3 regions of the Weizmannia sp. CD-2023 genome follow, and region 2 is predicted to be linked to each of the others. Evidence: riboswitches for the same ligand, from Rfam matches in the RefSeq annotation. Region 2 holds a riboswitch; each other region holds the start of a gene.
The links. A riboswitch is a leader RNA that binds a small molecule or an ion and turns the genes downstream of it on or off. The one in region 2 is predicted to bind S-adenosylmethionine.
Positions count from the first base shown of each region.

Region 1: linked by a shared signal. The riboswitch ahead of metK (methionine adenosyltransferase) and the one ahead of P9687_RS07445 (bifunctional homocysteine S-methyltransferase/methylenetetrahydrofolate reductase) in region 2 are both predicted to bind S-adenosylmethionine.
Region 3: linked by a shared signal. The riboswitch ahead of P9687_RS02195 (sulfite exporter TauE/SafE family protein) and the one ahead of P9687_RS07445 (bifunctional homocysteine S-methyltransferase/methylenetetrahydrofolate reductase) in region 2 are both predicted to bind S-adenosylmethionine.

Region 1 is NZ_JARTJQ010000002.1:13,810-24,729, forward strand. It holds gene P9687_RS00220 (alpha/beta hydrolase) at 1-546, opposite strand, end outside; gene P9687_RS00225 (gamma carbonic anhydrase) at 705-1,220, shown strand; gene asnB (asparagine synthase (glutamine-hydrolyzing)) at 1,591-3,489, opposite strand; gene metK (methionine adenosyltransferase) at 3,720-4,931, opposite strand; SAM riboswitch class I at 5,077-5,225, opposite strand; gene pckA (phosphoenolpyruvate carboxykinase (ATP)) at 5,396-6,985, shown strand; gene P9687_RS00245 (DNA mismatch repair protein MutT) at 7,136-7,525, opposite strand; gene P9687_RS00250 (DUF2584 family protein) at 8,009-9,052, opposite strand; gene P9687_RS00255 (flavodoxin family protein) at 9,068-9,610, opposite strand; gene gntK (gluconokinase) at 9,826-10,920, shown strand, end outside.
Region 2 is NZ_JARTJQ010000052.1:14,233-25,152, forward strand. It holds gene P9687_RS07425 (sigma-70 family RNA polymerase sigma factor) at 1-245, opposite strand, end outside; gene P9687_RS07430 (competence protein ComK) at 535-1,011, shown strand; gene P9687_RS07435 (CsbD family protein) at 1,507-1,692, shown strand; gene metH (methionine synthase) at 2,769-6,233, opposite strand; gene P9687_RS07445 (bifunctional homocysteine S-methyltransferase/methylenetetrahydrofolate reductase) at 6,493-8,328, opposite strand; SAM riboswitch class I at 8,396-8,497, opposite strand; gene P9687_RS07450 (hypothetical protein) at 8,610-9,269, opposite strand; gene P9687_RS07455 (LCP family protein) at 9,439-10,398, opposite strand.
Region 3 is NZ_JARTJQ010000018.1:32,780-43,699, reverse strand. It holds gene P9687_RS02200 (purine/pyrimidine permease) at 1-441, opposite strand, end outside; gene P9687_RS02195 (sulfite exporter TauE/SafE family protein) at 1,674-2,588, opposite strand; SAM riboswitch class I at 2,719-2,826, opposite strand; gene P9687_RS02190 (amino acid permease) at 3,237-4,571, opposite strand; gene nfsA (oxygen-insensitive NADPH nitroreductase) at 4,896-5,639, opposite strand; gene P9687_RS02180 (PTS transporter subunit IIC) at 6,045-7,082, opposite strand; gene dhaK (dihydroxyacetone kinase subunit DhaK) at 7,756-8,748, shown strand; gene dhaL (dihydroxyacetone kinase subunit DhaL) at 8,762-9,352, shown strand; gene dhaM (dihydroxyacetone kinase phosphoryl donor subunit DhaM) at 9,345-9,722, shown strand; gene gabT (4-aminobutyrate--2-oxoglutarate transaminase) at 10,028-10,920, opposite strand, start outside.

The sequences.
Region 1 (10,920 bases), on a different contig from region 2:
TGCGAGCAGCTCACGGTACCAGCGGACAGATACTTTTGTCAGCATCAATGAATCGTTGACCGCCTGCATTTGAATATCCTTATTCCGCGTTGCCATTTGCACGGTCAGCGGGCTGTTAAAGCGGAGGCCCGGGGCAATCCGGTTTAACCCGATCGAAAGCAGGCCGAGCAGCTTTGAAGGATACTGGACAAGCCCAAGGCACGGCGAGGAAAGAATAACCCCCGCGATTTTCAGATGTTCCTGCTCAAGCAGCCGGATGACCGCCAGCCCGCCCATGCTGTGACCGAGGAGAAAAATCGGGAGGTCGAACTGATAGGCTGCCGTCACCCACTCTTTTATCTCTGTTGTATATTCATCAAAGGAATCAATATGCCCCCTTTTTGCTCTTGATGTCATCCCATGACCGGGAAGATCGCCCATCACGACATGATAGCCGCTTGATCTCCACATCTCAATTAGCCAGCTGTAGCGGCGGTGATGTTCCATCGCGCCATGAACTATGACGATGACTGCTTTTGGGTTTTCATCTGCTTCCCATTTCCACATGTTCCTGCCTCCTTCAAAACCTGCGAAACCATCCTGCTTTTATTTTACCCATAATCCTTCTGTTCTGAAAAACATATGCCATTTTTAACCCGATTTATTCACAATTTATTCCCAATTCTTTAAGATAAAAGAAAAGATCAAAACAGGAGGGTATGAATATGATTTATGCTTACAATGGAAAAACCCCTTTGATTGCGCCAACTGCTTATATTGCTGACAATGTGACCGTTACGGGGGACGTTGAAATCGGCGATGAATCCGGCATCTGGTTTGGAACCGTTATCCGCGGCGATGTCGCACCGGTAAAAATCGGACAAAAGGTAAATGTCCAGGATAACTGCGTCCTGCACGAAAGCCCGCAAACACCGCTCATACTGGAAGATGAAGTGACGGTCGGCCACCAGGTAATTTTACATAGCTGCCATGTTCGGACAAAAGCTTTGATCGGCATGGGTTCAATTATTCTTGACGGCGCCGAAATCGGGGAAGGCGCTTTTATTGGCGCCGGCAGCCTTGTAACGCCCGGGAAAAAGATTCCTCCGCATACGCTTGCGTTCGGCCGCCCGGCAAAAGTGATCCGTGAACTTACCGAAAAAGATATCCAGGACATGCGCCGCATCGTCCGCGAATATGCCGAAAAAGCACAGTACTATAAAAATTCCGTCGGGCGCTGACAAAGGTTACCGGCGGGGACAAAAATAACGCCTTCTTTAAAAGCATCGGCAGCCGCACTGTTTTAAGCCGCAAACAAGCGAAAAAATGAACAAAAAAAGCCATGCTGCGAACCGGGATAAATGCAAAGCTTACCAGGCATATACGAAAAAAGCGTTATACGATAAAGGGGCCTGCCCCCGTTTCCGATTACACGGAAGCGGGGCCAGACCCCCCTTTTTTGTCCCAGCTTTCTTACTGTGAAACGCTGAACGAACACCGGACCATTTCACAATTCCATCCCCTTTTGAAGACGGAAAAACCTCCTGTCCGCTCATTTTGCGGACAACTTTACCCGGTTATTTTCCCGATTGTGAATCGATTTTTTGGAGATTACAGCGAAGCGCCGGCAAGCCGCCCTTGTGCGCCTTTTTGGAAATCGTACTTGTCTTCCATATACACGGCATGCCAGAGCATGAAAATGAGCACGGTCCAGATTTTCCGGCTGTAATCGAGCTTGCCTGCACAATGGTCTTCCAAGAGCTTCAGTACATATTGTTTGTTGATGATGTCATCGGTCGGGCTCGTTTTGATGATCTCTGCCGCCCAATCATGCATTTCATCTTTCAGCCAGTGGCGGATCGGGACCGGGAACCCGAGTTTTTTCCGATTCAGCACATGTTCCGGCACAATGCCTTCTGCCGCTTTACGCAAAACATACTTCGTTGTGTTATGAGACGTTTTTAAGCTCGCCGGAATTTGCGAAGCGACCCGGAACACTTCTTTATCCAAAAACGGCACACGCAGTTCAAGTGAATGGGCCATCGTCATCCGGTCCGCCTTCAGCAAAATATCGCCGCGCATCCACGTATGGATATCGATATATTGCATCCGGTTAACCGGATCATAGCCTTTTGTTTCATTGTACAGCGGCTTTGTGATGTCACGGTAGTCAAGGCTGTTGTTATAAGTCAACAGCAAGTCGCGTTTTTCTTCTTCGGTGTACATTTTCGCATTGCCAATATAACGGTCTTCCATTGGCGTGACGCCGCGTTCGATAAAGCTTTTTCCTTTTACCCCTTCCGGCAACACTTTCGCCAAAGCTTTCAAAATAGATTTTCCGGCAGCCGGAATTTTATCAAAAACTTCAAGCGACTGCGGTTCACGGTAAATATTATAGCCGCCGAACAATTCATCCGCGCCTTCGCCAGACAGAACAACGGTCACGTACTTTCTTGCTTCACGCGCCACAAAATAAAGGGGCACACAGGCAGGATCTGCGAGTGGATCGTCCATATGCCAAATGATTTTTGGCAGTTCTTTCATGTATTCTTCCGGCGTGATCACATAGCTGATATTTTCAACCCCGAGTTTTTCCGCCGTTTCTTTGGCCACATCAATTTCGCTGTAGCCGTCGCGTTCGAAGCCGACGGAGAATGTTTTAATGCCCGGATGGAACTGTTTTGCAATCGATGCCGTAATCGAGGAATCGATCCCACCCGACAGGAATGCGCCAACCGGTACATCGCTGCGCATATGGACTTTCACCGAATCAATCATTACGTCACGCACTTCTTGAATAAATTCGTCCTCGCTTTTATGAACCGGGTGGAAGGATGCTTTCCAATATCGTTTGATTTCCATCGGTTTGCCAATTTTTTTCACAAAATAATGGCCCGGTTCAAGTTTCCGGATGCCTTTTGTCATGGTGAAAGGTTCGGGCACAAATTGGTAGGTTAAATAATATTGGACAGCATCATAATTCAGTTCTGGTTTTTCCATGGCAAGCAAAATGCTTTTCTTTTCAGAACCGAAATACATTTTATCGCCGTCTTCATAATAGAAGAACGGTTTAATGCCGAACGGGTCACGCGCGCCGCACAGCGTTTGTTCCTGCTTATCCCAGATCGCAAACCCGAACATCCCGCGCAGGCGTCCGATTGCTTTTTCGCCGTAACGGCTGTACATGGCAAGAATGACTTCCGTATCCGAATTCGTTTCGAATGTCATCCCTTCTTTAATCAATTCTTCACGTAATTCAACATAGTTATAAATTTCGCCATTAAAAATAATCCAGTACCGTTCGTTTTCGTATGTTAAAGGCTGGTGCCCCGCCTCGATATCGATAATGCTCAGGCGCCTGAAACCGAACTGGATATGCTCGTCTTCATAAAAGCCTTCATCATCCGGGCCGCGGTGCTCAATCATATGATTCATCTGTTTAAACTGTTGCCTGTCTTCGTCTGATAATGTAACGGGATGGTCATGGACGCAGCCAATAAATCCGCACATGTAAAAAGTCACCTACTTCATTTCGATATACTCTATTGTAAATTTATTTCTTTAAAAAACAAATGCATTTCCGCCAAAATTTGACGGCCAAATTCTGCACATGTAATATAGTTTAGCATGTTTTCCGCCAGTTTGCAGGGTTTTTGTTAAAAATGAGGCAAACAGGATTCCTTATTCCCGCCGTTTTATGAAAAAGAGCGGCCTGTATACCAGGCGCGCTCTTTTTCCTATTATTTTCCGATATGATTGCGGGCGAATTCGTTCAACGCCCCGGCTTTGTCCGTTTTTTCCCAAGGCACATCCAAATCATCGCGGCCGAAATGCCCGTACGCAGCGATCTGCCTGTAAATCGGACGGCGCAAGTCGAGCATTTTGATAATGCCGGCCGGGCGCAGGTCAAAATGAGCTTCGACCGCCTCGATCAGCACTTTTTCCGGCACTTTTCCGGTCCCAAACGTATCGATGGAAATAGAAACGGGCTTCGCCACCCCGATCGCATACGCAAGCTGTACCTCGCATTTTTCCGCAAGGCCTGCCGCAACAATATTTTTCGCAACATAGCGGGCGGCATAAGCAGCGGAACGGTCCACTTTCGTCGGGTCTTTCCCGGAAAATGCGCCGCCGCCGTGCCGGGCATAGCCGCCGTACGTGTCGACAATGATTTTGCGGCCGGTCAGCCCCGCATCCCCTTGAGGGCCGCCGATGACAAAGCGGCCGGTCGGATTAATCAAATACTTTGTATCCGCATCGAGCAAGTGTGCCGGCACAACCGGTTCAATGACGTATTTTTTCATATCTTCCTGGATTTGTCCGGCGCTTGTGTCAGGATCATGCTGCGTTGAAATGACAATCGTATCAATCCGGGCAGGCTGGTTGTTCTCGTCATATTCAACTGTCACCTGTGTCTTTGCATCCGGGCGCAAATACGGGATCACTTCTTGTTTGCGGAGTTCAGCAAGACGGCGGGCAAGCTTGTGGGCAAGCGAAATGGGAAGCGGCATCAGCTCTTCTGTCTCATTGCAGGCAAACCCGAACATCAGGCCCTGGTCGCCGGCTCCGATTGCCTCAATCTCTTCGTCGCTCATCCCGCCTTCGCGGGCTTCCAAAGCCTGGTTAACGCCGCGCGCAATATCTTCGGACTGTTCGTCAATCGATGTCAGCACCGCGCAGGTTTCCGCATCAAACCCGTATTTCGCGCGCGTATAGCCGATCTCTTTAATGGTCTTGCGCACCACTTTCGGAATATCCACATATGTATTGGTGGAAATTTCCCCCGTGACAAGCACGAGCCCTGTTGTGACGGAAGTTTCACAGGCAACGCGGGCATTCGGGTCTTTTTCTAAAATGGCATCCAAAATGGCATCGGAAATCTGGTCGCAAATTTTGTCCGGATGGCCTTCCGTCACCGATTCCGATGTGAACAAATGCCGTCCTTTTAACATCCGCTTTTCCTCCTTATATGGTTACATATTGGAAACGGTACTCATACCCTAAACTCGATTCATTTCATGTACAAAGCCAAAAATAAAAACCTTCCCCATTCATCATGAGTGGAAAGGTTTTGACTTCAATCAATCGCGCCTTTCACTCTTATCGTTCAAGGAAACAATCCTTGCTGCAGGTTAGCACCTTTGCCTGGAAGTCAAGCGGCAGCTGCGTTGCGAGCGCATTGCCTGTTCCAGAGGCGGGTTGCTGGGTTTCATCGGGCCCGTCCCTCCACCAGCTCGGGATAAGAGTATCCGTTCAAAGTAAAATCATACGCAATTTAGCAGGCGCTGTCAATGATTTTTTCGCCCTTCTCCCCTTTGTCCTCTGCATTTTTCCCGGAAAAAAGTATGTAATAAACGGATGAATATGTTATACTGATATCGTTTAAAGTGAAATAAGTTATTCAAAGGGGCGGTTTATGAAAATGGATCTGATTGGCGCTTCTGACGATTTAAAGTTTTTGTTGTCGGGGGAAAACGTACGCATGCAGCTTTCCGTGCCACAATTAATGGAAAAAATTATCGAACGGAAAGAAGCTGTACTGACAACGGAAGGGGCCATTTCTGCTGCAACAGGAAAATATACAGGAAGGTCACCGAAAGATAAATTTATTGTCGTCGACTCCGAATCAAAAGACCGTGTCGACTGGGGCAAAATCAACCAGCCGGTTTCTCCCGGCGTGTTCAACAGGCTTTATGAAAAAATGGTCCGGCATTTAAAAGGGAAAGACGAAATTTTTGTGTTTAAAGGTTTTGCGGGTGCCGATCCAAAAAGCCGCCTTCCGATCCAGACCGTGAATGAGTTCGCCTGGCATAATTTATTCGCGCATCAATTGTTTATCCGGCCGGATGCGGAGGAGCTCTATCAACACGATGCGCAATTTACGATTCTTTCCGCGCCGCTGTTTAAGGCAGACCCGGCGCTTGACGGCACGCATTCCGAAGCGTTCATCATGATTTCACTTGAACGCCGGATAATTTTGATCGGCGGGACGGAATATGCAGGCGAAATGAAAAAAAGCATTTTTTCCATCATGAATTACTTGCTGCCGCAAAAAGGCATCCTTCCCATGCACTGCTCCGCCAATACTGGGAAAAACGGCGATACGGCCCTGTTTTTCGGCTTGTCCGGGACCGGGAAAACGACGCTTTCCGCCGATCCGGAGCGCGCACTTATAGGGGACGATGAGCACGGCTGGTCCGACAGCGGTGTCTTCAATATTGAAGGCGGATGCTATGCAAAGTGCATCGGGCTTACGGAAGAAAAAGAACCACAAATTTACCAGGCGATCCGTTTTGGGACCGTACTTGAAAATGTGGTCGTAGATCCGGTGTCCCGCAAACCGCAATATGACAACAATGCACTGACGGAAAATACAAGGGCTGCTTACCCGATTGAAAACATCGGCAATATTGCCCGCTCCGGCATGGCCGGCCATCCGTCAACCATTATATTCCTGACGGCCGATGCATCCGGTGTCCTGCCGCCGATCAGCAGGCTGACAAAAGAGCAGGCCATGTACCATTTCTTAAGCGGTTACACTTCTAAACTGGCCGGTACCGAACGCGGCGTCACGCGCCCGGAAGCCGTGTTCTCCACTTGCTTCGGCGCGCCGTTCTTGCCGCTTGAGCCCGCCGTTTATGCGGAAATGCTCGGCGAGAAAGTTGACAGGCACAACGTCCAGGTATTTCTTGTCAATACCGGCTGGACAGGCGGCCCGTACGGAACCGGTTCCCGCATGAAATTAAGCGATACGCGGGCCATGGTCCGGGCTGCGATAAACGGCAAACTGAAAGATACCGAAACACGGCAGGATGATATTTTCGGGCTACACATCCCGGTTCATATTGAAGGGGTGTCAGATGACGTCCTTTATCCGGCAGATACATGGACGGACAAGCAGGCTTACCGTGAAAAAGCGTTCGAACTTGCAGCCCGGTTCAAAGAAAATTTCCGGCAATTTTCGGTGCCGGATGACATTGAAAAACTCGGCGGCCCGCTTATATAAGCATAAACGGGAGCCCGCATTTTAAATTAAAATGAGACTCCAATTAAATTGTGGTATGCTCATTTCTGTAAAAGCGGAAACGCTGCAGCAACCCAAAAGGTTACGGCGAGTACCAAGGGTCTGCTCATTTAAGCAAAAGCGGAAACCCAGTTAAAACCAGGTGCTTGTCTGGACGGCGCTGATTCCTTCCTGCACTGCCCATTGATGGTGGGCACCGGCCATTTTTTCCACAGCCTCGTGAAGGTTGAGCCATTCCAAGTTATGGCTTCCTTTGCGGGGCTGTTCCCATTTTCCTAAATAAAACAGGCCTTCATCCATGGACCGCGCGCCCGTTTCCTGTGCCGCTTTGCCTAAAAAGCCCGCGATTTCAAGTTCCGCGCCGACTGTCCGCATCAGGCAGGCAAGTTCAGACTCCCCGCGGCTGATTTCCCCACCCGGCAGCCTGTAGCCGCTGCCCGATGGCACCACCCCGACTTTTTCTTTTTTCGCATCAAAAATGACGGCATATGCGCCGCAAGCTTTTTTGTAGTCCGTTTCCATCTTTGGACTTCTCCTCCTTTTTCAAGCAAATGCGGAAGGCCGGCCCTTTACCTCAAGTATTCGATTCTGGCGGGAGTAGCTGCCAGCCTTTTTAAATCGCTGCGACCAGTTCTCTTTTCCAGTTTTAGAAGCCGGCCTCTCTTCCGATTAGTATTTTCAATCCTGCCCATTTCATCCCGAAGAACCAGGCTGGCGGCACACTTGCAAGACGTGTTGCGTTCGCCAATATTCCTGTCCACACCGGTCTAGGCCCAGTTGAAAAATTTTAGCAGTTCCATTCACCAATACTCCGGCACCACTCCCGCCGGATCCGTTCTTTCTCCGCGCTACCCGCAAGCTGGTTCAGTTCCGTTCACAAGGCATTGCCCTTTGGCCGAATTCCGGCGTTCTCCGCAAGACCAGCCAGGCATTACACTTGTAAAATTCCCTTCCGCCCGTCCTGATAAACTAAACAGGCGCCGCGGACCATGGTGCGGCGCCTGTTTAATTCGGCGTGTTCAAAGAAACCAATTCATAGTGAACGATCGTTGTATTGTTTTCCCATTCCAGTTTGCGGATGACAGCGCTTCCGCTCGGCCCGTGTTCCTTCTTTTTCCGGATTTCAACCGGCGTATCAAGCGGATACACGCAGTATCCCGGTTGTTTTAGCAAAAAGAGGTTTTGCTCAATACGCTCTTCTTTTCCGTTCGTCACGAGCATCGTATCGAGTTCCATCGGCATTCCCATTCGGCTCACCTCCGTCGTTGCTTCTATTGTATCATGTGCGGAATGCCTTTTCATCCAAACGCTGGCAGCATGGACAACCCGCCGGTTTACAGGCGGCGGGAAATGGTGGCCAAGTTCCGGGAAATACCATGTTTCAACCGATTTTCCAAGCTGTTTGAGACCGTGTTCGAGACGAATGGCGTGTTCCACGGACACATTTTGATCCTTCTCCCCGTGGATAACGAGAACGGGGCAACCAATTTGCCCGAGCTTATACAGTGGCGTCCGCACCCGGTACCGTTCCGGATATTTTTCCGGCGTGCCCCCGATCACGCGCTTCATCATTTTTCTTAAATCGACCCGTTCCGCATAACAGAGCGCAACATCCGAAACGCCGCCCCATGTGACAATAGACGCGGCCGGCCGTGCTTCCGCGGTGCCGAATGCCATGATGCCGCCGCGGGAAAATCCGAAAACGTGGACACGCCCGCTCACCCGCTCATTCTCCATCAATACGTCAAAACCAAAATACGCATCATGCATATCGTCTCCGCCAAAGTCTTCATCGCCTTCCCCGCCCCAGTTGCCGCGGTAAAAAGGCGCGAAAACGATAAACCCTTCCGACGAAAACTCGCCGATCCGCGCCGGCCGCACCATCCCGACGCTTTTGATGCCGCCGCGTAAATATAAAAACCCGTCATAAACGCGCCCGTCATCCGGCTCTGCCAGCAACCCTTTCACTTTCAAGCCGTCCGACCAGTATGTCACAAGATACATGCGCACACGCGGATTTGGGGACGGAAAAAGCTGCTTTTCGATCACGGTCTTCAAATTGCATCACCTTTTCAGTGTTTCGTTTAATTGATCCGCTGCAAAGATTGCCTCTTTATCTTGTACAATATCGCCGGGTTTATTGCCCTCTCCAAGAATGTAACCGTCAAAACGCATGCCTAAAAAGTCAAAAATATACGCAAACTGCTGGATCAGCGGCAGCCCTTTGACACGTGGCATATCCCCGCCGACTGCAATCACATAAATTTTTTTCTCCGCCATTCTTTTTTTAAAATCCGGAAACTGCGGATCCCGCAATGTTTGCGACCAGCGATCGATGAAGGTTTTCATCAGCCCCGACATCCCGTACCAGTAAATCGGCGTTGCAAAGATAATCGTATCGCACATGAAAATATGCTGGATGAGAATGCTATAATCATCCTCCACTTTTGAAAACCCTGAATCCGTATGGCGTTTGTCTTCAATTGGAAGAATATGCGCATCTTTCAAATAGAAGCGCTCCACATGCATGCCTTCCACTGCCCGCTCTGTCAGCATCTCTGTATTGCCGCGCGGGCGCGAACTTCCGTAAATCACTGCAATCGTCATGGCTGTACCCTCTTTTATCCATTTACTTTTACTTTCTATGTTAGTATGTCGGCCGCAGCCTTCGTCTGTCAAGCAATTCGGATTCCAGCGGTTTTCCAAAAAACTTTTAAAAACCGTCCAGTTTCAGTTAAAATAAAGGTATTGGAAAAAATTAAAAAAACGCTGAACTGTAAACCATTTTGAAGCAACAGGTTCATAAAGGAGATTGACTTTCAATGACCTATTATTTAGGCGTAGATATCGGTACAACAACAACAAAATCTGTTTTATTCGGCGAAAAAGGGAAAGTCATCAGCATGCACCATGCAGGCTATCCGCTTTACAGCCCATCCCCTCAGGTCGCCGAGCAAAATCCGGATGAAATTTTCCGTGCTGTCATTGACTCGATGAAAACAGCGATCGTAAAAAGCGACATCGATCCTTCCGAAATAAAACTTGTTTCGTTCAGTTCCGCGATGCACAGCTTGATTGCAGTGGACAAAGACGGAAAACCGCTAACCAACTGCATTACTTGGGCGGACGCGCGCGCTAGAAAATGGGCTGAAAAGATAAAGAATGAATGGCACGGCCAAGACATTTACAGGCGGACCGGCACCCCTATCCATCCGATGTCCCCCCTTTCCAAAATCACATGGCTCCGCCACGAGGAACCGGAGCTGTTCAAAAAAACGTTCAAGTTTATCGGCATTAAAGAGTATATTTTTTACCACCTTTTCGGGCAGTATGTCATCGATTATTCGCTTGCCTCTGCGACCGGCCTTTTTAACCTTCACGACCTGGACTGGGACAAAGAGGCACTGCATGTGGCCGGCATTACAGCGGACGAGCTGTCAAAACCTGTGCCGACGACCTTTTCCCTCACCGGGCTTGCGCCGGAATATGCGGTCGAAACTGGCATTCCGCAAGACACGCCGTTTGTTGTCGGCGCAAGTGACGGGGTGCTTTCAAATCTCGGTGTGAATGCAATCGACCCCGGTGTTGTCGCGATCACGATCGGGACAAGCGGCGCGATCCGGACCGTTACCGACAAACCTGTGACCGATCCAAAGGGAAGGATTTTCTGCTATGCATTAACGGAAAACCACTGGGTCGTCGGCGGGCCGGTCAATAACGGCGGCATGACGTTCCGGTGGGTGCGCGATGAACTGGCCGCAGCCGAAGTCGAGACGGCAAAACGGCTCGGCATTGATCCGTATGAAGTGCTGACGAAAATTGCCGCCCGTGTTGCCCCGGGATCGGACGGACTCATCTTTCATCCGTACCTGGCCGGCGAGCGCGCACCCATTTGGAACGCGGATGCAAGGGGCTCG
Region 2 (10,920 bases):
TTGTCGTCCTGCCTGTTCTGATACGCTTCCCACAGCGCAATCATACCGATCTGCTCGAACTCATCGATGTTTTTGTAAATGCGGAGTTTGCGGATCATATGAAAAATCATCGGCCGGTATTGCCTGAGCATTTCTTCAAAATTTTCCACTTTGCTTCCCCTTTTGGAAAGCGCGCTTTCCTTGAATTCCCGGGTTGATTGTAAAATAACAGGTTCAAAGGAAGAGGGCGAACCGGCGATCGTCATTTTTTCGTTTCCAAAACATCCTGTTTTCCGCGGGAAAATTTGATATTTTTTAAGGGAAAACGTGAAATTTTGGCCAAGATTTACATGGATTAAAAATAATAACAAAATTGTAAATTCATGCTTTATTTTTTAGAAATTTATAGTATAATAGGACTATAAAAATCAATGATATCCCTCTTCTTTTGGGGAAGGATACTTTGATGGCAGCAAGACATGGCACCCCTGGCAATTCTGCCCCTGAAAGTGAAGCGGGAGGGAAAGCACAAATTAACATGAGGGGGTATTTTTTGTGACAGAAAAAATTGACTACCTAATCAGGAAAGAAACGATGGCGCTGGATACCGCATTTGATCCGGAATATCAAACAGTCATTTATGATCAGGACGGCGTTTTTCGCTCACGGAAGAGCAAGCTTGAATTATTACGGGACGCTTGCATCCATTACCGGATGTGCGATTTTGAAGGCGTTCTCAAGGGAACAAAACAAATTTTTAACTTTAATAAGGCACCGATTGTGGTGGGGGATGGTTTGATTGCAACACCGACAAAATCCCCGAGATCGTATGACTGCCAGTTCATTTTCCTGGCAAACATAATAGACTTTGATGCCACGGCGGACGGCCTTTATGTTACTTTTTCCAATCAGCAGCAGCTGAAACTGAACTGCTCCGTGCATACATTTCAGAAACAATTCAGCCGCACGATTATTTGTGCCAGCTATTACCATGGCCTCGGCAAATACATACCATGGAAGAAAATGATCTAGGGGCTGTTTTCAGGTGCTTTGAGAACGGGCGTGCAATCGTTGAAATTGGGCGTTACGCCGAACACACATCCACTCTGCAACACCATCCAACCTATATACGCATGCGTTTCCTCATTCCAATTTTGGAGCGAGACGGAGATGATGCGCATGCGTTCCCTTTACCCACCGATTATTCACGTCCCATAAAATATCACAGCTCTGTTGCCTGCTTCATGCAAAATGGGGCTCAAGCTTATTGCAAAAACTTAGGTTCATTTTATATATGAACTCCTATCTCCTTCTCCTGTTGCGATTTGCGTATTTTTTGATTGTGGCGGTTCCCCTATTTGATTTGGCCAGGATTGTGAAGTGCCGATCCTGTATTTTGGTGTGACTGACTAAATTTTGTGCCGGACCGGATGACAATCTTCTCCATCTATTTCTTTTGCACTTTTCGTTTATTGGCCTGTGATCAGGGAATAGGAAAGATGAACAATATGAATGGGAGGAATGAAAATGGATCAAGACTCCATGAAGGACAAACTCAAAGGAAAAGGGAACAAATTGAAAGGCGAAGCAAAAGATACGTGGGGTGAAATCACCGGCGATGCGGAAAAACAAGCTGAAGGCAAAATGGACAAATTGAAAGGCGAGGCCCAAGACTCGGTCGGCCATGCAAAAGACCGCCTCTCCCGTAAGTAAGCCATTTGCTTTTGGTAAGTTGCTAAAAGGCAATGGAGCTTTTTGACTTTCATTGGCTAAGAACTGAAAAGAACGAAACGGCTCAATGCGGATTTTCCACTCATGCCGTAAAGGATTCGGTACGAGCGGAAGAATCAAAATTAGCCGCAGTCGCCGCACATTTTTAGATAGATGGATTTTAAGCCCGGATTCCGATATCCGGGCTTTTTCATGTGGGTATTTCCGTGGAAATATTGCTGGTTGTGTCGAAATGAATCGTATCTTGTCATCTTGTCATGCCAGCAAAAACGTCAATATTCGCAACGATTGGGCATGCAAAGTTTTGCAAGGATGATGACTGCACTGGCCGAATTTGAGATGCACAGGTTTTATTCAGCCGGCGTTGACGTCGATTTAACATAAACGTTCATGCCACAGGAAACGTGGTAGGTGAAAGCATGGCGTATTTTTAATAGAAAGAAAGCGGGTCAAGCATGTTCGTACGTCCATTCTTCTATCATATCGAAGAAGGGCTTGCTGGCAAGTGGAATTTGTTCAGAAGATCCTGTTCAACTTGCACAGTTTTCATTGAAATGTTTCCCGTGGAACATTGCGGGCGGAACAGAAAAATCGGGTTAGCGCAGATTTTGTCGATTTATACGGTTTTTTGTAAAACGCAACATGGAGCTGGCCCGGAAAAACAGCATGGATTTCTATATGAAGAAAGCAACGGAATTTTCAGCTGCTTGTTAACGTAGAGCATGTCTAGGTTAAGAAAGCAGTGGGAATTTTGCCTGTTCCTTAACATAGAGCCTTCTATATTAAAAAAGCAGTGGATTTTTCGAGCGTTACTAAACATAGAACCTCTCTACGTTAAGAAAGAAACGGCAGTTTTAGCCGTTTCTTAATGTAGAACATGTCTAGGTTAAGAAAGCGGAGTTTTAGCCTCTTCTTAATGTAGTAAACGTCCATGTTGTAGGTTGTTCCTTGCTTTAAAAAACCCAAAGCGGGCCGGGGCCCGCTTTGGGGGTCATACCGCCAAGTATCCTGCCGCCGGATGGTCCTATTCCTATACGGCCATGGCAAAGGAGATTCGGTCATACCGCAAAATATCTTGCCTCAGGATGGGAGAACACAAGCGCGGTGACGGCGGCTTCGGGTTCCATCATGTAGCCTTCGGTCAAGTGGAGGCCGATTTTTTGCGGTTGCAACAATTTAAACAGTTTGGCCTGATCTTCGAGGTTCGGGCAGGCCGGGTAGCCAAAAGAGTAGCGCTGGCCCTGGTATTTGGCGGCAAAGCGCTGCTGCATTGTGAAATCAGCCGTGTCCGGGAAGCCCCATTGGCTGCGTATCAGTTCATGCAGTCGCTCGGCGAAGCCTTCTGCCGTTTCGAGGGCAAGCGCCTGGAGGGCATGGCTTTTGAAGTATTCGCCCGCCTCTTTCAAATAGCGTGCATGATGGCGGATGTTTTTGCCGGCAACGACCGCGAACATGCAGACGTAATCTACGACCCCACTGTCCACGCTCCGGACATAATCGGCAAGGCACAAATACGGCGGCTTTGCCTGGCGCGGGAACGTAAATCGCTCTAGGACGGATAAAGATTTCGGATCTAATGTACCAGGCTCTCCAGCCGGTTCGTAAAGAATCAAATCATTACCATCCGATTGGGCAGGGAAAAATTGGTATACAGCGGATGGCTGAAGCAATTTTTCTTTCATCACCCATTCGCGCAGTTCATCCACCTGCTGTTTCAACTTGAGGGCGCGTTCGTCTCCCTCCGCAAGCAGCTTTTCGACGCGGCCTTTCAATCCTAAATGGTGGCCGAGGAGCATTTGCATGTTCACGTAGGGCTCGATATGGGCAAGCGGATAATTGCGCAGCACATGCCGCTTCAAATCCGCCGGCTGGTATACCGGCGCATCCGGGGATACCGAAGAACGGCGCGGTAAAGTCGCAACCGGTGCTCCGCCGGCATTCACGGCCGCCACCCTTGTCCCGCCGCTGCGCTGGTTGGCAAGTTCCGTTTCGAGCGAGCTTCGTTCCGATTCATCCTGCAATTTGTTCGCAAGCGTGAGGCCCTCCATTGCGTCTTTTGCATACAGCACAAGCCCTTCATATTGCGGAGCGATTTTATTTACCGTGAATTTCCGCGACAGGGCTGCACCGCCGACCAGTATCGGCTGACGGATGCCCGCTTCCCGCAAATCCTGGGCAGTGACGACCATTTGCTGGGCGGATTTGACAAGGAGGCCGGATAGCCCGATTACATCCGGTTTCTCTTTACGGACGGCGTGGATAAGATCAGCCGGCGCCACTTTGATGCCAAGGTCGACCACTTTATAGCCATTATTTGACAAAATGATGTCGACCAGATTTTTGCCGATATCATGGACGTCGCCTTTCACGGTTGCGAGCAGCACTTTCCCTTTTGTGCTTGTTTCATTTTTTTCCATAAAAGGCTCAAGGAATGCGACGGATGCTTTCATCACTTCCGCACTCTGCAAGACTTCTGCGACGATGAGCTGGTTGTCGTTAAACAGGCGGCCGACTTCCGCCATCCCGTCCATAAGCGGGCCGTTGATAATGGCGAGCGGATCCGGGTATTCCTTCAAAGCCTGTTCAAGATCCGGGATGAGGCCTTCTTTCGTCCCTTCGACAACGTAATTCGCAAGCCGTTCGGCAAGCGTCATCGTGCTCTTTGGCGCTTTTTTCTCCTGCACCTTGCCGCGGTAATATTCGGTGAACGCGGCAAGGGCTTCGTCACTCGTTTCAAACAACAGTTTTTCGGCCATTTTCACGTTCTCTTCCGGGATGGACGCAAAGCGTTCGAGTTTTTCTGTGTTCACGATGGCGTAATCCAGCCCGGCTTTCGTACAGTGGTAGAGAAACACTGAGTTTAGCACTTCACGCCCGGCAGGTGGCAGCCCGAATGAAACATTGCTGACGCCGAGGATCGTCTGGCATTCCGGCATCGCTTCTTTGATGAGGCGGATGCCTTCGACTGTTTCTTTTGCTGCGCCAAAATACTGCTTGTCGCCAGTGCCAGCCGGGAACACGAGCGGGTCAAAAATGAGATCACGCGGGTTGAGCCCGTACGTATCGACGAGCAGGTCATAAGAGCGGCGCGCTATCTCAAGTTTCCGTTCGGCAGTGACAGCCATCCCCTCTTCATCGATCGTGCCGACGACAACGGCACCCCCGTATTTTTTGAGGAGCGGCACGACTTTTTCAAACCGTTCCGTCCCGTTTTCAAGGTTAATGGAATTGACAATGCTTTTTCCTTGGCAGTATGTAAAAGCTTTTTCGATTACGTTTTCGTCCGTGGAATCGATCATAAACGGCACTTTCACTTTTTTCACGGCGATCGAAATAAAATTTTCCATGTCACTGATTTCATCGCGATCCGGGTCGGCGAGGCAGATGTCGATGATCTGTGCGCCGTTTTTGACCTGGGTACGGGCAATTTCGCTCGCTTCTTCCCATTTGCCTTCCGCGATCAGGCGCCGGAACTTGCGCGAACCGATGACGTTTGTGCGTTCGCCGACAAAAATCGGGCGGGTGGACGGGTCATCGTAAATAAAGGGTTCGATGCCGGAGACGACGTGGTGCTCTTGTTTTGCAGGCTGGCGCGGCGGGAGCCCGGCAAGTGCTTCATTCAGTGCTTTGATATGGGCAGGTGTTGTGCCGCAGCAGCCGCCTGCGATGTTGAGCCAGCCTTTTTCGGCGAAGCCTTTCATTTTGACAGCGAGCGATTCCGGTGTTTCGTGGTAATGCCCTTCTTCGTCGGGAAGCCCGGCGTTCGGGTAACAGCTCACTGCCGTTTTGGCGAGCCCCGCGAGTGTGCGGATCGAGTCGGCCATGAACTCCGGGCCGGTCGCGCAGTTAAGCCCGACTGCGGCCGGCTGCATATGCTCGACGGAAATGTAAAATGCTTCGATGTTCTGGCCGGCAAGCGTTGTGCCCATCGGTTCAATGGTGCCGGAGATGAGAAGCGGCAGTTTTTTTCCGGTTTCGTTAAATGCGTCCGTAATGCCAAGAAAAGCGGCTTTGACGTTCAGCAAGTCCTGCGATGTTTCGAGAAGGAGCACGTCGACGCCGCCTTTTATGAGCCCGCAAGCCTGTTCCTGGTAAGCGGTTTTGAGCGCGTCAAAAGTGGTGCCGCCCGTGACGGAGAGCGTCTTTGTTGTCGGGCCCATCGAACCGGCGACAAACCGCGGCCGCTCGGGTGTGGAAAATTTTTTGGCAGCCTGCTTGGCGATGCGCGCGGCTTCGATGTTGATTTTTTCAGCGAGATGCCCGAGGCCGTACTCGTTAAGGACAATAGACGTTGCGCCAAATGTGTTCGTTTCGATGATGTCGGCCCCCGCTTCGAGATATGCTTCATGGATCGAGCGGATGATATCGGGCGCTGTGAGATTCAAGTGTTCATTGCAGCCTTCGTATGCTTCGCCGCCAAAATCTGCCGCGGTAAGGTGTTGCTGCTGGATCATCGTCCCCATCGCCCCGTCAAGGATGAGAATGCGGTTTGCAAGCTGCTGTTCAAATAACGTTTGCCCCATGAAAAATTCCCCCTTTGGTTGTACGTTTGATATTGAGATTGCGACGTACGGTAACATTTGGTACCTGGCTGGGCCGCGTTCCGATGCTGGCGGCGCCGGTGCCACTTTTGATTGAGTTTAAAGTGCATGCATCTCGCCGGGGCTGAAGCCGGCCAAGGTTTCGTTTTGCCTTCTTGAGCTCTTTTCTTAATCTTGCAATTGGACAGTGCTATCAAAGTTTCACTTTAATGAATCCGCCTGTACTCTTTTCGTTGCAGTCTCAGACAATGCCTGCGCCTTGCACTGCTGTTTTTTCGTGGATATAGCGCGTGCATTCCACCGTCAGTTCGTAGCGTTCGAGCGGCGTAATTAAGTAAATGCCGTTGAAATAGCCGAGGGCCGCGTCGATCAGGGTACGGCTGATCGCAAGGCTTTCTTCACGCGCTTTCGCAGGGTCGCCATTTGTTTTTTCCATCGCCGCCAAAATTTCATCCGTCAGTTTGATGCCCGGCACTTCATTGTGCAGAAAGACCGCGTTCCGGTAGCTGGTAAGCGGCATAATGCCAAGATAGATCGGTGCGTCCAAATGCTTCGTTGCTTCATGGATTTGCTCGATTTTTTCCGTGCTGAACACAGGCTGGGTGATAAAATAATCGGCACCGTGGCGGATTTTGCGCTCCAACCTCCCGACCGTTTTATCAAGATTGCGGACGTTCGGGTTAAATGCAGCCGCGACGGAAAAATTCGTTTTCCTGTGAAGCGATTTGCCGGAATGGGAGATGCCATCATTGAATTGCTTGATCATTGCGATCAGTTCCATGGATGACAAATCGTATACGCTCGTCGCTCCCGGGAAGTCGCCGATTTTTGTCGGATCCCCCGTGATGGCAAGCACCTGGTCAATCCCGAGCGCAGCAAGGCCCATTAAGTGCGACTGCAGCCCGATCAAATTACGATCACGGCATGTAATATGAACAAGCGGCCGGATGCCATGTTTCTCTTTTAAAATTGAAGCAATCGCTGTGTTGCTGATGCGCGGGCTTGCAAGCGAGTTGTCGGCCATTGTCAAGGCATCGATGCCGGCGTCGTGCAGCGCTTTTGCCCCTTCAAAAAAGCGAGTCGTGTTCAGAGTTTTCGGCGTATCCAATTCGACAATGACAGAGCGGCGCTTTTTTACGATTTCATGCAACGGTGGTTCGTGCTGCGCCGGGGCGGCTGCGATTTCAATTTTCGGCGGGCGGACCGTTTTTTCTGTGACAGGCAAAAGCCCCTGCACCCCTTCTGCGATTGCTTTGATGTGGGCCGGCGTTGTGCCGCAGCAGCCGCCGATCAGGCGCACACCCTGTTCGACAAGTTTTTCGGCACATGTTTTAAAATAATCGGCGTTATTTGTGAACGTGAACCGGCCTTCCTCGTAATCTAAAAGACTCGCATTCGGGTATGCGGACAAAAAGGCACGCTTCGGTATCGGGATTTCTTCGAACGCCTGGATCATGTGGTGCGGGCCGAGCCGGCAGTTCAGGCCGGTCACATCGGCGCCGCGGTTTTCAAGTTCCTTGAACGCGTCGCGGACCGGGGTTCCGTTTTGGAGCACGCCCGGTTCGATAAGCGAGAACTGGGCGATGACCGGGACATCCGCTTCTTTTTTCGCAATGTCAACGACCGTATACAGTTCTTCCGCGTCAAAATACGTTTCCAAAAGCAGGGCATCAACTCCTTCGTCCAGGAGGTGAAAAATCTGCTCGCGGAACGTACGCTTGATTTCGGCAAGTGTTGCTTCGGTTTTGCGCTGGCCGCGGATACCGCCGACTGTGCCGAGTATAAATGTGTCACGGTTTGCCGCTTCTTTTGCAATCCGGACGGCCGCTTTGTTGATGTCTTTTACTTTTTCTTCCAGGCCATACTGTGCCAGCTTGATATAGTTGGCGCTGTACGTGTTTGTCTGGATGACCGATGCGCCTGCTTCGATATAGGCGCGGTGGATCGCGTGGATGTCTTCCGGATGGGTCAGGTTGAATGACTCATAACATGTGTCGGCGCCGTATGCATATAGCAGTGTCCCCATTGCCCCGTCTGCAACAAGGATGCGGTTTTTTAACGTTTCGAGAAGGTTCAAATTTTTACACTCCCTTTGAATGATATGAAAAAAGCCTCCCAGAAAAGGAGGCAAGATGACAACATTCTCCTTATCTTTTCAGGTATACCTGTTGGATTTAGCACCGTGCCGTATGGGCTGGTTGCTGAGGTTTCATCGGGCCAAGTCCCTCCGCCTCTCTTGATAAGGCTATTCGATTGAACGTACTTAAAATTTTGACTTATTTATACTTTACACTTTGCCGGGTGACATGACAAGGGGGAAATTGAAATTCATATTGGATGCGGTTTCGTCCCTTTTGTCTAATTGGCTTTCTTTTGCCTTTTTGAGCCCTCCAAAAGGACAATTTGCTCCCGGTACGGCTTTCTTTTGTCTTTTTGAACCCTCCAAAAGGACAATTTGCTCTTGGTCCAGCTCTCTTTTGTCTTTTTGAACTCTCCAAAAAGACAATTTGCTCTTGGTCCGGCTTTCTTTTGTCTTTTTGGGCCCTTCAAAAAGACAATTTGCTCTTGGTCCGGCTCTCTTTTGTCTTTTTGAGCTCTCCAAAAGGACAATTCGCCCCTGATCCGACTCTCTTTTGTCTTTTTGAGCCCTCCAAAAGGACAATTCGCCCCTGATCCGACTCTCTTTTGTCTTTTTGAGCCCTCCAAAAGGACAATTTGCTCTTGGTCCGGCTTTCTTTTGTCTTTTTGAGCTCTCCAAAAAGACAATTTGCTCCCGGTACGGCTCTCTTTTTTCTTTTTGAACCCTTCAAAAAGACAATTTGCTCTTGGTCCGGCTTTCTTTTGTCTTTTTGAGCCCTCCAAAAGGACAATTCGCCCCTGATCCGACTCTCTTTTGTCTTTTTGAGCTCTCCAAAAGGACAATTTGCTCCTGGTCCAGCTCTCTTTTGTCTTTTTGAGCTCTCCAAAAGGACAATTTGCTCCTGGTCCGGCTTTCTTTTGTCTTTTAGAGCTCTCCAAAAGGACAATTTGCTCCCGGTACGGCTCTCTTTTGTCTTTTTGAACCCTTCAAAAAGACAATTTGCTCCTAGTCCGGCTTTCTTTTGTCTTTTTGAACCCTCCAAAAGGACAATTTGCTCCCGGTACGGCTTTCTGTCTGCAACAAAAAAAGAGCCGGAACCGGCCCCTGTTATTCATCCAAAAACTGTTTGATGGCTTCTATATTTTTTTCTTTGTCCACTTCGAGTGCGGCGCCGACGCCCGGATAGCTGACATTGGTATAGGTGCCGGCAACCGGTACGGTCATTGTTTTTACCTTGAGGTTGCCTCCGACGGCGTCTTTGGCGAGCGCAAGAATGTTCATTTTGCTCATATTGGTGGCAATATACGGCTGAATGGTTCCAAGCAGTTTCGGCGCTTTGGCGATACCATTCACGCTGAAAACTTCAGATTGGAGCGCTTTAAGCACTTTTTGCTGGCGGGCAACCCGGCCAAAGTCGCCTTGCGCGTCATGTCTGAATCGTGCGTAGGCGAGCAATTGTTTCCCATGCATCAGCTGTTTTCCAGGATAAAGCGTCAAGCCGATGTTTTCCGACATTTTATGTTCCACGTTCATTTCAATGCCTTGAGGCGCCAGGGTATCGACAATTTTAACAAAACCTTGGAAATCGACAAGTGCATAATATTGCACATCAATGTCAAAATTGGTTTTGAGTGTTTGACGCAGCAATTCAACACCCTTTTTTTGATTCTTCAGATTGCCAAGATAGTAGGCTGTGTTAATTTTATAGTTTCTATACCCCGGAATTTCGGCATAAATGTCACGCATAATCGAAATGAGCTTCACCTGGTTATTCTTCGGGTCATATTGGGCAATCATGATGGTATCGGTTCTTGAATCTTCTTGCCCGCGCCGATCAATTCCGAGAAGGAGAATATTGGTGCGGCCATTTGCATCCTTTTTACCGTTAAATTCCAGATTGTCCATATTTAAGACATCATTCGGGTCTGTCTGATGAACGCCAGCGTAGTATTGATAGGCTGTGTAACCCGCGCCGGCGACGATGAGCAGTAAAAAGAGCATAAGGAACACTCTGCGCCAGCGGACTCTTGACCGTTTTTTCTTTTTTTTCGCTACTCTTGACTCCATAGAATCCCTCGTTTTAGTAGTCTGTCTTCATTATTATTATCTAAAAGCGGCAATTTGTCACGAAAATTTTGATGAAATTTTGTTATTTTTGTCGAGATCATAATTTGTGGGGAATTTCACATAACTTTCATGCAAAGTTAAGGCGTTTTTTATTTTCCAGCGGTATATTGATGTTTGTCATCAGGTAAGAGCTTTTGTTGGTTCGTCTGCTTTGTGCAGGCGTTTTTTTATAGCCGGGAGATGTGGGGTTTTAAGCATTTTTTAAGTTTCGGCAGGTATGCTTTTCTTTGCAAGAGAGATTACAACCTACTTTTTCATATGTCCCCTTTTTCGGCCGCCGCCCTTGAGCAGGCGATTTTTTCTGGGGGTAGTGGGCAAGCCTGCCTCTTTTTCTGAATCTCGGCCTGTTAAGATTGTTTTAAGCTTTCGGCGTTATCCTTTTTCTTGTAATCAGGCAAGATGAAAATCCGGCTTGCTTTTTCATCCATGTTAACCCCCTTTTTTGGCCGTCTGCTTTGTGCA
Region 3 (10,920 bases), on a different contig from region 2:
CATCCCTTTCATAAAAGAGCCGCTCAACTGCAGCACCAACAACAGCAAATAAATAAATGTCACTACCGGCGTAAACAGTTTATTTAATTGGTCCACAAGTCCGGTAAAAGCGAGCAGGAAGAAAAAGATGCCGGTTACAATCAGTGCGCCTGCCAAATATTGCAGAGATTCAGTGCTTGAACTATACAAGCTGCCGACAAGCCCTGCATAAATGGCAAACACGCTCCACCACAACCCGGCCGGCCCTTCATTGATGGGCATTCTGTGGCCGAAAATTCCTTGCAAAAGGCCGCCGATCCCGAGTACAAAAAGCGTCCGCTGCACAAACAGGGCAGTCTCACCTGCACTGAAATGGAAAGCATCCGCAATGGCAATCGGGGCCGCGATCGACCCGGCGATCATAAATGCCATCCATTGCAGCGACGAAATCAATGTTTTCATAGACACACCGTTCTTTCCGTTCAAAAAATGGAAAATACCAGTAAATATAATTATAGCAAAACAGGTTTTACATTTTAAACATAATACACTTTGCGGACGAGGGAGGGATAGCGGGCATGGCGGATAGCGGCATAAACAGGGGTTGCAAACCGGACGGGGCGCGGGTTAAGCCATGTTTTTTGCCTCTATTTAAATGATATATATGTGGCAGGGGCTAAGCTATGTTTGGATCCGCAAAAAATTTCTGGGCGATCTTCATGCAGAACGCTTTTTGTTTGTCACTAAAAGAGTTGCGGCTGCCTTTACTTAGGCATGCTATCTCGAAAAAAATTATGATGGATAATTTTTGCTGGTGCTACGTGGTAGCGGCATGGCCGGTTATGTTGAGGAAGCGAGGTCAAAAGGTGTTGTTTCTTAACATAGAGCGCGTCTACGTTAAGAAAGCGAGCGAAAATAGCTTTGTTTCTTAACATAGAGGTCGGCTACGTTAAGGAAGCGAGCGAAAATTGCGTTGTTCCTTAACATAGAGTACGTCTACGTGAAGAAAGCGAGAAAAAAAGGTGTTGTTTCTTAACATAGAGGCTGTCTACGTAAAGGAAGCGAGGTAAAAAGACATTGTTCCTTAACATAGTGCACGTCTACATTAAGGAAGCGAGCAAAAAAAGTGTTGTTTCTTAACATAGAGCCCGTCTACGTTAAGAAAGCGAGCAAAAAAGACGTTGTTCCTTAACATAGAGTCCGTCTACGTTAAGGAAGCGAGGTCAAAAGGCGTTGTTCCTTAACATAGAGCCCGTCTACGTAAAGGAAGCGAGCGAAAAAGGTGCTGTTTCTTAACATAGAGCCCGTCTACGTTAAGGAAGCAAGCAAAAAAGACGTTGTTTCTTAACATAGAGTGCGTCTACATTAAGGAAGCGAGGTAAAAAGACATTGTTCCTTAACATAGAGCATGTCTACATTAAGGAAGCGAGAAAAAATTATATTGTTCCTTAACATAGAGGCCGTCTACGTTAAGAAAGTTCGGTAAAAAGATGTTGTTTCTTAACATAGAGGTCGTCTACGTAAAGGAAGCGCGGTAAAAAGACGTTGTTTCTTAACATAGAGCGCCTCTACATTAAGGAAGCGAGCAAAAAAGGCACTGTTCCTTCAAATAGAAGCGTCTATGTTCATTCTTTGCCAAAATTTGTTTGGGTAAAAACAATCCGGGCAATGGATCCCTTGCCCGAAAACATTCCTTATTCTGTGACGCTTACGCTGGCGCTGGCAACTGCCCGTTTGTGTCTTCTGATTGTATAGAAAATGAGGATGGCCCATATTGCCGCAATGGCTGTATAGGTAACGCCGTACCAGCCGCTACCGGCGCCCGCCATTTTTAATAAAGTTTGCACGTTGCTGAACACAATCATGCCGCTGACAATGACAGCCAGCAAATGAGCCGGTAAAATTTTAACCAGATAGGCTGCAATCGGCGCGGCGATCAGGCCGCCAAGCATGAGGGCGATCGTCCAAATCCAGTTAATTTGCATAGCGCCGAGGGATAAGAGGAAACCGATGCTTGATGCCAAGGATACAGCAAATTCACTAGTATCCACCGAGCCGATCACTTTCCGCGGTTCGATGTCATTTCTGGACAGCAAAGCCGGTGTGGCGATAGGGCCCCAGCCGCCGCCCCCCGTTGCATCAAAAAATCCTGCGACAAAGCCAAGTGGGATAAAAAATATGTTTGACCTGGTTTGCTTTTTGACTTTCGACGCCCCGCGCGTATTGAACAGAAACCGGGTAAGAATATAGAGGCCAAGGGCGATCAGAAAAATAGAAATGTACGGTTTTAATGTGCTTGCAGGAAGATGGCTAAGCACGGTTGCCCCGAGAAAGGCGCCGACAGCTCCAGGTACAACCAGTTTCCAAATGATCCCTTTATCGACATTCCCAAATTTCATATGTGAAACTCCGGAAGCCGCCGTTGTAAAAACTTCCGCCAAATGCACAGAAGCTGACGCGACAGCCGGCGCAATCCCGAAAGCTAGCAAAAGTGAGGTTGAAGTCACCCCGTAACCCATTCCAAGAGATCCATCCACCAATTGCGCGGCAAGGCCGACAAGTGCTAAGACAATTAATTTTTGCATGTTCAAGTTCCTCGCTTTCTTCATTCATAAATTTAATTCATCCTGATGTAGAGGAATTATACGCATCAGGGCCTATCCTGGTTCAAACGGCCGGCCTTGCAGAAATAAAAAACTTTCCGCCATTTTTACGGAAAGACAGCGAGTAAAGGATAAGCGCTTATCTTTCAAAATGGTACCCATTTTGCTGGAATTGGCACCTTGCTGCTCGCTGCAGGTTGCCGGACTTCATCGGGCCAGATCCCTCCGTCGCTCTTGATAAGTTATTTGTTGTTTAAAATTTTATCAGAAAATAAATGGAAGTCAATATAATTATTGCAAGTTTTTTTATCGGATTTATCCGAATGGAGGGATAAAGAAAAAAACTCCCTATCAGATCACGCTCTGTCGGGAGTTTTTTTTCTTTACGCTGATTGGTTTTTTTAAAGCAGGTTCAGAACCAGGCGGGGCATCATGGCCGCTTTCATTTGCTTCACAAAACGAAAAAGAGTCCAAACGGGTTGGCGTGCCGCCCATTCTGGCAGTTTGACACGCCGTGCACACCGTGTCTGTCCTCTCACCGCCAAGGGAACCGGTTTTATCAACACCGCTTGTTTGTGCTCGCTTATCGCGCAGTTGTATTTCTGTCCTCTCCCTGCCCAAAAGACCGGTTTTATCAACACAGCCGGCTGGAGCCTATTCCTTTCCTTTGATTCTCAGTGACAGGACGACGAGCACGATTAAAATAGCAAGGCAGACGCTTATTCCAATCGGGTTTCCGCCGCCCAGCAAAAAGGACAGGAAAATGCCTGCCAGTGCAAGCAGCGCAATCCAGACCATGAAAGGATACCCTTTTACACGGAAGGAAGGCAATTTTGCATACGACTTCCGGAGCCGCAGTTCGGCTGCGCAGATGGCGATCCAAACAAGGACGACGGTAAATCCCGGGATGGTCATCAAATAGCTGATGACCTCATTCGGCGTAAGATAGGCCAGAATCACGCCGGCTAAAATAAACAGTGAGGTCAGCAAAATACTAATGAGCGGGACGCCTTTCCGGGAAATTTTTAAAAAGGCGTGCGGCGCTTCTCCGGACTGTGCCATGTTAAACAGTGTGCGTGAAGTGGCATAAATGCCGGAATTGGCGGCAGAAAGAACGGCCGTCAAGAGCACAAAATTCATCACATGGGCGGCAGCGGGGATCCCTGTGCGGCTGAATACCTGTACAAACGGGCTTTCCACGGAAGAAACCTGATTCCACGGGACAATGCCACAAATGACCAGGATTGGCAAAATATAAAAAAGCATGACACGAATAACGGTCTGTTTAATCACACGCGGCAACACTTTCTCGCTGTCTTTTGTTTCCGAAACGGTAACGCCGATCAGTTCCGCCCCGCCGTATGAAAACATAACGATCAGAAAAGCATTGAACGTACCGTGAAGCCCGTTCGGAAAAAAGCCGCCGTGCGCGGTATAGTTGGACAGCGTGGAAGATGTCCCGGGGAATAAACCGAATAAAATCAGCGCACCAAGCAGGATAAAAACGATCAACGTGATAATTTTAATGCCGGCAATCCAAAATTCAAATTCGCCGTAGTACTTCACTTCAATTAAATTGATGCCGACCATGAAAGCAGCACAGAGCAAACTGAGCAGCCACAATGGCGCGTGGGGAATCCAGAATTGCAGGAAGCTCCCGGCTGCAAGCAGTTCCACAACTGTCACAATGACCCAGTTGATCCAGTACAGCCAGCCAATAATGAAAGAAACCCGGCTGCCGAACGCTTTGTGGATCAGATTTTGGACGTTGAGGCCGGGGTGGACGAGCGCCATTTCCCCAAGCGCTGACATGACAATGAATAAAAGTACGCCGCCGATCAGGTAAGAAACGGCAACACTTGGGCCGGCAAGGCTGACGGTATCGGAGCTGCCTTTAAAAATGCCGGTTCCGATCATCCCGGCCAATGCGATGAACTGGACATGCCTTGGTGATAAGCCTTTTTGCAAATGATGTTGGTTTTTTTCCATTTCTATCAATCTCACTTTTCTGTTTTAGATAAACGCTTTTCAGTGCTAAAGCATTTATTCTATTTTAGCAGAAAAAAAGGAATATTGATATACAAAAAAATGGAATCGCCGGATGACAGATCCACCCTCATTTCACACCAAAGCAAAATGCAAAAAACGGCGGGACACCACTCATCGTAGTATCTCGCCGTTCTGTTTAATATGTGTCCCGGGATGGTTGCCGAAGCGCTGAATATCCATATTTGAACATGTCGTTCTATTTAACTTGTGCTCCGCGATGGGCCGAAAGAAGAGGAAAATGCGCGGACGGATCCCCTATTCAGCTTACTTTTTATCAAACCCTTGTCGTTCTACAAATTCCTTCATAAAAACGCGCGACGGTTCTTTAAAAAATTGTGCCATTTGGCCTGTCCAGGTATCGTTCCTTTTTCCGTTTGTGCGTTTTGTATAATATTGCGAAACCGTTTCATTGTATTCCTTCAGATCGCGCAAAAGACGTTCATCATCCGGATATTCATCTTCAAAATAAACATGCTCAGCCGCCATGCGTGGTTTTTTCGCAGACGGATCGGCCGGATAGCCGATTGTCATTGCAAATAGCGGAAGGACATATTGCGGGATTTTCAAAAGTTCGGCCACTTCTGGCAGCCTGTTGCGCAAGCCTCCGACATAACAAATGCCAAGCCCCATCGATTCCGCAGCGAGCGCGGCATTTTGCGCAGCCAGTGCAGTGTCGATGAGCGCGACCATAAATTTTTCCGTTGTCTCAAGTGTATCTTGCGCCTCTACGCCTTCCATTTGTGCCGCAAGTTCATGTTTATGGAGATCGGCACAGAAAATGAGCAGATGGCCGCATGTTCCGACATGTCGGTTCCCGGTCAGTTCTGCTAGCTTTTGCTTCCGCCCGGGATCCTGAATGCCGAGAATCGTATAGGCCTGGACAAAATGAGAAGTGGCGGCTGCCTGCGCGGATTCCACAATCAGGCGGATTTGTTCATCAGATAGCGGCCGGTCTTCATAATGGCGGATCGACCGGTGATTGAGAATCGTTTCAATGATGGTATTCATTCCTTTACACTCCTGTCTTTGGTGAGTCCACTGTATGTTCAAATATAGCACAGAAAAAAACGGCCGGCATGAAAGGTGCTTGTTGTCCAGCATGGCCACAATGATCTGCCAAAAAATATTTTGATTAAGGCTAAATTAACCTATTTTCGCTTTGGTATACCCAAATTGAACTTCGAGTATGTTCATGCGGAGGGCGGAAGAACATTTTACCCTTCTCCATTATTTATATATCCGCCTTTATGATGCCAGGGGGGGCGAAGTCAGTGAAGGCGTTCGATTTCATTTTGCACAAACGTAATTGTCGCATGCTGCTATATCGCGCCGGCCGAACCTCTGAAGTCCCGGAATTTCCGTCCGATGAAAAAAACACTGCAACCCTGATCCGGAGGGCTGCAGTGTTTTTTGCTATTCGAAATTAAGCTGATAGTCTTCCGATTTGATCATCTTTAATTTTTTTGAAAAAACATAAATGAATCCGACATTTAAGATAAACGGCAGCACAAAGAAAGTGCTCAGCATAATGGCAATATTTTTCGCAGTCCAGCCGCCTTCAGCAAGATGCATGAAATTGAGCGGGCCGACTAAGCCCGACAACCCGAATCCTGCACTGTAAGGCGTGCCCTGAATATGAAAGACGCCGGCGAGCGCACCGAGAACGGCAGCAGTGATGAGCATCGGGAAAGCAATTTTCGGTTTCATAAAGAAGTTTCGCATCTGAATTTTCGGCGAGCCAAGTACATGGGCAAGGGCGGTACCGAGCGAGTTGGCTTTATAGCTGGCGATGGCAAGCCCGACCCCGGCGGCACAAATGCCAAGATTTGCCGCCCCTGAACTGACACCTGAAAGCATAATAACGGTTGCTACGCCGACTGTTGAAATCGGCGATAAAATAATCAGGCAAAAAATGACGGCAATAATGGCGCCCATTACGACAGGCTGCATGCTTGTCACATGTGCCACCCCGACGCCGACCAGCCCGGTAGCCGCTTTAATAAATGGCAAAATTGTAAGTCCGATCATGCCCGGTATTAAAATACTCAATGTCGGGACCAGGAGGATGGAATAAGCCTTTAACCTTGTTCCGACCCACTTGACGAATAAAACCGCCAATGCCGCTGTAATCCCTGTATTGATGACAATCCCGATCCCGTTTAAAGCAAATGCACCGGCAGCCGTTTTCTGGATCGCGCCGCTCCCAACCATTGCGGCAATGCCGACACTTGCAATTTGGATCGGTGTCAATTGAAAGGTAATGCCGACCATAACGCCAATCAATACAGGCAGCATGCTCATGATGATAACGGTTGCATCAACAACATGCTGCAAATAAGGCGCATGCGGGATAATCAGTTTCAATATCTCCCCGAGTAAGGCGTTTGGGATCAGAGAAACGACAATGCCTATGCTCATTCCGTTTAACAGTTTGCTAAAGAAATCTTTCATTATTGGAAGCCCCCATTTTGTTTTGACCTCGCTGCTGACGCTGCCGGATAAGCGCCGATGCTTGTCTGTTTGCGTATGATTATATAAAACATTCAGATTATAGTCAACAAAAATTTTTAATACTTTACCGCGTGTGTGCACATATGCATAAAAGTGCTAAAAACCATATAATATGAACTTAAGTTTTTCGTGCCAAAATCAATTACGATCGGGATAGACATTGCTTTTGGCAACACATAAAGAAGTAATAATGTTTAGTTCAGCTTATATATAGGGCTTGCTAAATAAGCAAAATTCCTAAATTTGGCAAGAATGCTGACAGCTTTGGCAAAAATTTAAATGCAAGGGTTTTATAAAAAATCCAGGGAAAAGCTTGCACTTGAAAGCTGAATCAATGTATAGAGAAGGCAGAATCACGCATTTTCAAAAATGGCTTCTTCTAGAGCCTACTGACAATTTGGGTGCAAACTCAGAATTGGATTCGTTCAACAAGCCCTATATAAAAAAGTGATCGAAAACAATCTCAGATATGATTGAAACAATTGACATCCGTGATTGCTGGCATGGCATGAAAAATGATTTTTTTTCACGATGGAAGCGGTATAATAAAAGTGGTGTTTTAGAAGGTGTTATGCCGGGCAAAAAAGAACATAAGGATGCGGAGGGATACGCCATGAAGAAAATTATAAACGACCCTGGAAAAGTCGTCGATGAGATGCTGGATGGATTTGTGTATGCCCATGAAGGAACAGTAAAACGTTTGGAAGAGACAGGCGTCATTTATCGTACTTTCCGGGATGAAGGAAAAGTAGCGCTCATTAGCGGCGGCGGCAGCGGGCATGAACCGAGCCATGCCGGTTTTGTCGGGGAAGGGATGCTGTCTGCGGCGGTTTGCGGTGAAGTGTTTACCTCGCCGACGCCGGACCAGATTTTTGAAGCGATCAAAAAAGCCGACCAGGGAGCCGGTGTGTTTATGATTGTGAAAAATTATACAGGGGATGTTATGAATTTTGACATGGCCCAGGAATTAGCTGAAATGGAAGATATTCAGGTGGATAAGATCGTGGTTGACGATGACATCGCGGTAGAAGATAGCACGTATACAGCAGGAAAGCGCGGTGTTGCCGGTACCGTCCTTGTTCATAAAATTCTGGGCGCGGCAGCAGCAGAAGGGCAGCCGCTTCAGGAAATCAAGGCGTTGGCTGAACGGCTTGTACCCAATGTGAAGACAATCGGCGTCGCGATTTCGCCGGCAACGGTTCCAGAAGTCGGAAAGCCGGGTTTTGTCCTTCAAGAAGATGAAATGGAATACGGTGTCGGCATTCACGGGGAACCGGGTTACCGGCGGGAAAAAATCAAGTCGTCAAAAGCGATCGCGGAAGAACTCGTTACCCGGCTGAAAAATGCGTTCAACTGGAAAGAAGGGGACCGGTTTGCGCTCCTTGTCAATGGGCTTGGGGCTACACCGCTTATGGAACAGTATATTTTTACCAAGGATGTGCATGCCCTGCTTGACCGGGAAGGCCTTACCGTTCCGTTTAGAAAAGTGGGCAATTTGATGACGTCCATTGATATGGCCGGCCTTTCCCTCACGCTTGTAAAACTGGAAGATGAGGCGTGGCTTAAATTTTTAAAACGGCCGGTGTCCGTCCCGGCATGGGTGTAAAGGAGGAGGAAACATGTTAACAGCAGAAACAGCAACAGACTGGCTGCATCGTTTTGCAGAAAAAATCAATAAAAACAAAGCCTATTTGAGCGAACTGGACAGTGCGATCGGAGATGGCGACCACGGTTCGAACATGGCGCGCGGGGTGGCGGCTATGGAAGAAAAACTAGCAGCTGGCGGTTTTGCTACGGTCCAGGACGTCCTGAAAACAGCGGCGATGGCGTTGCTTGGAAAAGTCGGGGGTGCCTCGGGGCCGCTGTATGGCTCGGCGCTGATTGCGATGGCAAAACAGGCAGGGGAAAATGAACAAGATGTTGCGGCAATTGTAAAAGCTGGGCTTGAAGGCATCCAAAAACGCGGCAAAGCGGAAAAAGGCGAGAAAACGATGGTCGATGTCTGGATGCCGGCCTGCGAAGCACTCGCGTCCGGGTCGTTGACAAAAGAGGTCATTCAATCTGCCGTGGAGGCGACAAAAGAGATGAAAGCGACAAAAGGGCGCGCATCTTATCTTGGTGAGCGTTCCATCGGCCATCTTGATCCAGGAGCGGTGTCGAGCAGCTATTTGTTTGAAGCTTTGTTGGAAGGCGGGATTCTGGATGAGTAAAAAACCAGTCGGTATTGTTATTGTTTCTCATATACCTGAAATCGCAGCCGGCCTTGCCACATTGTTAAAGGAAGCGGCCAAAGACGTTTCCATTACGTATGCGGGCGGGACCGATGACGGCGGTGTTGGCACGAGCTTTGACAAAATTAATGCCGCCATAGCCGAAAATAAAGCGGATGATGTATTGGCTTTTTATGACCTCGGCAGCGCCAAAATGAATTTGGAAATGGCAATGGAAATGTCGGATAAGTACATCCGACTGATGGACACCGCCTTTGTCGAAAGTGCCTATACAGCTGCCGCGCTGATCCAGGCAGATGCAGAACTGGAAGAAATTTTAAAACAGCTGGAACCATTAAAGGTAAAATAAAAAATAGCCCGGGCCGGTATGAACGGTCCGGGCATTGCTTTTTTGTGGAAAAACATAGGAACTAGGCGGCTGCCCCAATGGCCATGAAACGTGGGGCAGCCTTCATCAAGTTTTCACGAAAAAACGGATGCCTTAAAAGCCTGTTCTAAAAAATGGCCATCAAGAAAAAAACGAACCTCGCACTGTATGCATGTCAGAGATTCACGAAAAACCGGCCACTTGTCTCCCATTTTAAAGTCTATTTTGCACGCCCACGCTGTATGGATGTCAGAGATTTACGAAAAAACCGGGCGCCACTTTCAATGTCATAATAAAGTGACTTCTTCCTCTACGCTTGCGGCAGCGGCAATGGACTGTTTTAAAATATCCAGGCCTTCCTGCAGCTGGTCGTCTGTAATGACAATGGGCATTAGAATGCGGATGACATTGCCGAAAATCCCGGCATCCAAAAGAAGCAGCCCCCGCTTGTTGGCTTCTTTCACAATCCGCTTTGTCAATGCTTTATCCGGTTCTTTTGTCGTTTTGTCTTTTACGACTTCAAATGCACACATGGCGCCAAGTCCGCGCACATCCCCGATAAAGGTAAACTCCTTCTGCCAGCTGCGGAACGTATCAAGCACATGTCTCCCGATTTTTTCCGCCCGTTCGTTTAATTTTTCAGATTCAATGATGTCCAGTACGGCAAGGGAGGCTGCGCATCCAAGCGGGCTTCCGGCATAGGTCCCGCCAAGTTCACCCGGATTTGCCGCATCCATTATGTCGCTCCGTCCGATTACACCGCTTAACGGGACGCCTGCTGCAAGAGATTTCGAGATGGTAATCAAATCTGGCACAACATCAAAATGCTCAATGGCAAAATAGCGCCCGGTCCGACTGAATCCTGCCTGTATTTCGTCCGATACGAACAAAATGCCGTTTTCCTGGCAGAAGTCATAAACCGCTTTTACAAATTTTTTGCCTGGCACAATGAATCCGCCTTCTCCCTGTACTGGTTCCATGACCACAGCCGCAACCGTTTCAGCGGCAACATCGTTTTGAAAGAAATTCCGGAACTCTTGGATCATATATTCTTCATATTCTTCATCGGTCAAATTGCCGGGTTTCCGGTAAGCATAAGGGTAAGGCGCCTTATAAACTTCAGAAGCGAACGGGCCGAATTCGTATTTATACGGCTTCACTTTGCTTGTCATCGACATCG